DNA from 2 places in the Bacillus sp. JST-5 genome. Region 1 is predicted to be linked to the other one. Evidence: riboswitches for the same ligand, from Rfam matches in the RefSeq annotation. Region 1 holds a riboswitch; the other holds the start of a gene.
The links. Region 1 has a riboswitch for thiamine pyrophosphate ahead of AC3ASS_RS08435 (ABC transporter substrate-binding protein). Riboswitches for the same ligand answer to the same signal wherever they lie in the genome.

Region 1 (3,217 bases):
CAATCGTACTCCCGATGATCAACCCTGTGATCGATAATCGGACAGTTGGTAAAATATGGACGGAAACCGTTTCCCATCCGTTATATAGTTCATGAAAAATCGTACTTGGTGCTGGAAGGATCCATTTTTCAATATTGAAAATGGCTACACATCCTTCCCATAATAATCCGAACGAAATCACTGTTATGAAAGGAAGCCAGCTTCTTTTCATTCGATTCACCGATATTTTTCAGTTAGCTTATCCATGGAGGCACCGGATGGTTGATAGAAAATTTTAATTTGTGAAATTACACTTGGACATCCTAATTCGATCATTCGTTGATTCATTTTTTCAATGACTTTTAATAATTCGGTTAGTTCCCCTTCCATAGTTGTTTCTAACGGATTCACTTGATATTTTACTCCCGAATTTATTATTACTTGAATGGCTTCATCAATAAAAGGGATCGTGTCTTCACCATTTTTCGTTTTTGGTATGATTTGAATGCTAACTAAAGCGTTTGACATCATCTTACCTCCTAATTATTCTGGTAAAAATTCATTCGTAAATGCTTTATCAATTTCTGGTTTTTTCTCCAATAATCCATGTTCATACATCCAGTTTGTATAATTTTCCCAAACTATTAATTTTTGCTCTCCCCATCGTGGGGCATCATCTTTATACTTTGGAGAAAGCCATTTTTGGCTAGCTTTCACAAGTTTTTCATCCAGTTCAGGAACATGTTTGATGAGTATTTCTGCCGCATTATCTGGGTTGTCAATCGCAAATTCATACCCTTTAGAAACAGCTTTTAAAAATTTTCGAATCGTTTCCGGATGTTCTTGAATGTAAGATTCACTTGTTGTAATTACAGGTGTATAGTAATCGAGCTTTTCACTATAATCGGTTAAGTAAATCATGTTGATGGGTTCGTTTCTAAGTTCAGCTTCTACTCCCGTCCACCCATAGTAAATCCATGCAAAATCAATATCACGTTTAGATGCAGTGAAAAAGTCAGCGTCTCCAATATTGATGATGTTTACCTTTTCTACATCTGCGTCGACTTGTTTCATCAGTGAATCTATGACTGCTTTTTCAACAGGTGCACCCCATCCTCCATATGTTTTTCCTTCGAAATCTTTAGGTGATGTAATGTTTTTTTCTTTTAATGAGGCAAATCCTGATGTGTTATGTTGAATGATGGCTGCAATCGATACAATTGGAATGCCTTGAACTCGTGCTTCCGTAATTCCTTCTTGATAACTGATTCCAAATTCAGCCTTTTTAGAAGCAACTAAAGTATCTGCACCAGCTTCAGTTGGTAACATGATTTCCACATCTAATCCTTCTTCTTGGAAATAACCTTTTTCTTTCGCTACATATAATCCTGTATGATTCGTATTTGGTGTCCAATCAAGAACAATCCTCACTTTTTCAAGTTGGGACCTATCGTCTTGTTCTAATTGTCCATTCGTTGACGAACATCCTCCAAGCAATAAAATCGTGATGATAAGATAGAAAAACTTTTTCATGTAAAATTCCTCCTTCAACTTTTGTCAATTACTAGATTGAAGGGAACATAAAAAGCGCCCTGGTAGACACACCTAGGGCGCATATGAAGAGTCATCATATGTATTTTCTCTATGTTCCCTACGCTGGTCTTAACCAGATCAGGTTCAAAGGGTTAGTATCTTACGGATACACTCTCAACCGGCAACACCGGTTCCCCCACAACTTTTTGTATGAAGTTTTTCCTCCTTTACTATTACATATGATACATGTTTCTGCAAGACTTTTTCTATCAATCTAAAGGAAAATTTCAACGACCGGTCGAATATCCTTTTATAAGGAGGGAAAAAGAAATGAATATTTGTAAATTCTGTTCTAAAAAAATATCCCGGAGTTATTTACTATATCGTACCTTGTTTGTGAAACAATATCCCATAAAATGCCCAAATTGTCATTCAAACTTGTATTTGACGAAAAAATCTTTAAAAATTTCTTTTGGAAACATTGTTTTTTTAATTATTTCTATTATCGGTACAGCCATTTTACATTTATGGAAATACTTTGGATTTTTTTTGACCGGTTTTGTCATCTATCTATTTTTTATATACCCATCACTTATTCGTCTGACTCATGAAGAGGAAGAAATGTATTAATTTAATAGATTTTGAGTAACGCTACTTTTGAATGAGAGAAATATCACCTGTCCCTGATTTTAATTGGATTGTATATTTCCCATCCATTTGCGCAAAATGCTTGTCCAAGTTTGTTTCAATAACACCTAAACTTGTTTGAATATCAAGTTTGGCATCGATATTTTCATAACAAAGATACGTGTTAATATCTCCACTTCCACTATTGATAAAAATGTTAGATTCATGAATCATTTCAACCATCACATCGCCTGCACCTGTATGAGCAGACAAATTTCCGATGAATGATAGTAATTGTATATCTCCACTAGAATTAGATGCTTCCCCATTGACAGTCTGAATCTTTTCCCCTCTAATATCGCCGGAACTTGATTTTGTTTTCAATTCATTCGTCTGACATTGGTTGATTTCAATATCTCCAGAGGAAGACGATATTTCCACCATATCGCTATAACATTCGAATAATTCTATATCTCCTGATGCACTGAAACTATGAATATTCCCGTATAGATTCTTTCCGTTGATATCTCCAGAAGCATTTTTTAATACAATGTTTTCAGCATGTATAAAATGAATGTATTGGTCTCCGGAACTTGATTCTGATTGTAAATGATTTGAAGTAATATTTGAGATATGTAAATCTCCTGATCCGCTTTTAATATTTAGTTTTGATAGGATAAGCCCGTCCACGTCAATATCGCCAGATTTTGTTATAATTTGTATATCACTTGCTATATCTTTTGGTAAAACTATTTTTAATGTACAAGATGTAATAGAGTTTAAGAATCCTGTAAAAATAATGCTTTTTTCTAATTTTGCTTCAATCATTAAATGTTCGTCTTGAGTATTTACATATAATTCCGGTCCTTCTTCATAAGTCTCTAATATGACTTCTATTCGACTTTCTTTATGAACATATATTTCAACATCTGATATGTCGGTTTCGATTGAAAGACCCATTAATTTTTTTACTTCCACCGATTCTTTTTCAATCCGCTTTTCAATTTTTTTCTGAAAACTATCTTTAATAATTTGAAAGATTCTCGTTTTGGACATATTCAGTCACCTCTAATCTTTT
Region 2 (3,217 bases), on a different contig from region 1:
TATGGAATCAAACCAGATTTAACAGCGCTTGGAAAAGTGTTAGGTGGAGGGTTTCCAATCGGTGCCGTAGGAGGAAAGCGAGAGATTATGATTCAAATGGATCCGAGCATTGGAAAAGATATTTTTTCTAATGGAGGAGGAAATGAAGGAAAGACAGATATTGTTTTCCATAGTGGAACATACAACGGACATCCGACCATATTAGCTACAGGATTAGCCACATTAAATGTATTAAAAGATAAAGAAGTAATGAACCACCTCATTTCACAGACAACAAAATTAAAGAATGGCTTGGAATCTCTCTATCGTCACTATAAAATTCCAATGAAAGCTATTGGAATGGGAAGTATTTTTAATATAGTCTTGTCAGAACAACCGATAGAAAATTATCGGGATATGAAAAAAGCAAATACGAAATTGCGCAAAGCTATTGATGAACAATTATTACGTTTAGGAGTTTATACGAAACCATTAAATCGTTATTCCCTTTCAACTGCTCATACGGATGAAGATATTAAAAATACAATAAAAGCTCATGAAATCGCTATTCGTCGAGTGTTAAACATTATATAATGGTAAAAAAGACGAATAGACGAATTAAGGTGGAGTTAGATGAACGAAGTATACAGAAAAATCGCAGAAAAATTGCCCGATATGAGTAAATCACAACGGAAAATCGCTCGTTTTGTTTTAAATAATACAGACTCAGTTCCTTTTTTCACAGTTGGAAAGTTAGCAAAAACGGTGGGGGTTAGTGAAGCGACAGTTGTACGTTTTGCTACTTTTTTAGGATACGATGGTTATCCAGATTGGCAAAAAGCAATGCAAGAGACTGTTAAGCGCCAACTTACCACCGTTGAGCGCTTGAAATTATCGGATGACGTATATTCTTCCGAAGATAAAGCTGTATATGAAATGTTTGAAGAAGAAGTAAATCGAATCCAAACAATGGCATCACAGTTTGATACGGATTCTTTCCATAAAGCGGTGCAATATATTTTAGATGCAAACCGCATATTTATCATTGCTAATCGAAGTGCAGTTTCACTAGGATCATTTTTAGAATTTTATTTAGATTTGTTGTTCGAGAATACAGAGCTTATTCGAAATCCTCATGGTATTTCGGAGAAGCTATTTCGTCTGAAAGAAGATGATGTCGTCATTGGATTAAGTTTTGCAAGATATACGAAAACAACGATTGATGCTGTTAGCTTTGCAAAAGATCGTGGCTCTACTATTATTGCGATTACAGATAATTTATTGTCACCACTGATTCCATATAGTGATGTGGCTTTATGTGCACCTAGTGACATGCCTTCTTTTATCGATTCGTTTGTCGCCCCACTAAGTTTAATTAATGCTTTAATAACAGCAGTCGGAAGAAAAAAACGAGGAGATATTGAGAAGCATTTAGCAGATTTAGAAGAGGTGTGGGAACGATTTAATATTTTTCACAAATAAAAATATGTGCTTTTTATGCCATTTTGACTAGAGAATATTCATTTTGCACAATTATATGAAAAAAATTTAAAAAATACTTTCAATTTCTGTATCTAATAACTATAATAGGATTGACAATTGAATCAACGGATCCACAGGGGGAGCTTAGGCTGAGAGTGAACAATTTTTGTTCTGACCCTTCGAACCTGTTAGTTAATTCTAGCGTAGGGATTGTGGAAAAGGAAGATGAATAGTTTAATATCTATTTTTCTGCCTTCTTCAAGCTCCTATGGAAACGTTTGATCAATATCAAAACATAGGGGGTTTTTTTATGCGTTCAAAAAAGTTACAACCATCATTAGAGGCAGCGATTATGGCAGCATTAGCACTTGTCATTGATTTACTGCCATCCATTAAATTGGGACCTTGGATTTCTATTTCTTTTGCAATGGTTCCAGTCTTTTTAGTTTCATTTCGTTGGGGAGTAAAATATGGAATGTTATCTGGTTTTCTATGGTCATTATTACAAGTAATTACTGGTGATGCATATTTTCTCCATTGGTATCAGTTTATTATTGAATACTTTATTGCCTTTACTTGTATTGGATTTGCAGGTATTTTTAGTTCTTCCATTTTAAACTCATTTAATAATGGGGAAAAAGGAAGAGGTTTGTCCATAGCTGTTTTCGCTATGTTTATTGGGACAATTACACGATATATTTGGCATTTTTATGCTGGAATTGTCTTCTGGGGAGAATATGCTCCAGAAGGTATGGGGGTTTGGATGTACTCGTTTATTGTAAATGGAGGATCAGGTTTCGGTTCTTTTGTATTTTGTGCCATAGTCTTAGGAGCTATCCTTTCTATTTCTTCAAGACTATTAACGGCTAATAATCAATATTCATACAATGAATAAAATGAGATGAGAAAAATCGTTTCAAGTGAGGAAAGAAGGAGAAATTGAAGGATTCAAATTCTCCTTCTTTAATTTTTTTCATTATATTCGGCTTTTTATGAAAAATTTGTTAATGGTGAATTTAAGACGACAAAAACTTGCAACTAGGTTGATTTTATTTGCAAGCTGTTGGTTTGAGGGGAAAAAGTATTACAAGTAGTGGGGAAATCTAGCAACCTATATTGTTTTATTTGCAAGTTGATTGAAAGTGGTTGTTTTTTCAAAAAGAGAAAGGATTGGCGATCGCCAATCCTGACCAATTGAATGTATATTTGCAACTTTTGAGATTGAATTTGTAAGTTAATCAAGATTATTTGTAACTCTTAAATCAATTATTGCAACTAGAAAATGTCGTATTTGCAAGTGTTAAAGAAAAATTTGTAACTTTCGAAAAATTTTTTGTAACTCACGGACATTTTCTTGTAAGTCGAAAGAAATCTTGCAACTCGAATGGATTTATTTGCAAGTCGTTGTTTCAGGGGTAAATGGATGAACCAATTAACAAAAATCTTGTAACTTGATTTGATTATTTGCAAGTTAACGTTAATGATGTAAAGTTAAATATGTTAAATGAAAAAATCTTGCATTAAAATACTTGAATATGAAATAGTTTTCACGTTTTAAATTTTATTTAAAAATCGATGTATGTTTTAATGCTTAAACTATAGAACATCCATTTATTAGAATTAGGTAACTGAATGATAACAAGATGTCCTAATTTTTTCATTAAAATACAAAGCCAGTGAACTTTTTAAAAAAGATTCACTGGCATTTCCTATTGTAGATAGTTATTTATTTATAAATTTTCATTAAGTACTTTAT

Region 2: it holds a riboswitch for thiamine pyrophosphate, as region 1 does, so the genes downstream of both, thiT (energy-coupled thiamine transporter ThiT) here and AC3ASS_RS08435 (ABC transporter substrate-binding protein) in region 1, are expected to answer to the same signal.

What each region holds. Positions count from the first base shown of each region.
Region 1 is NZ_JBYLHW010000034.1:3,946-7,162, forward strand. It holds gene AC3ASS_RS08425 (ABC transporter permease) at 1-211, opposite strand, end outside; gene AC3ASS_RS08430 (thiamine-binding protein) at 217-507, opposite strand; gene AC3ASS_RS08435 (ABC transporter substrate-binding protein) at 523-1,512, opposite strand; TPP riboswitch at 1,611-1,720, opposite strand; gene AC3ASS_RS08440 (DUF4097 family beta strand repeat-containing protein) at 2,164-3,195, opposite strand.
Region 2 is NZ_JBYLHW010000060.1:10,331-13,547, reverse strand. It holds gene AC3ASS_RS11250 (aspartate aminotransferase family protein) at 1-573, shown strand, start outside; gene AC3ASS_RS11245 (MurR/RpiR family transcriptional regulator) at 613-1,461, shown strand; TPP riboswitch at 1,588-1,689, shown strand; gene thiT (energy-coupled thiamine transporter ThiT) at 1,772-2,356, shown strand; gene AC3ASS_RS11235 (Cof-type HAD-IIB family hydrolase) at 3,192-3,217, opposite strand, start outside.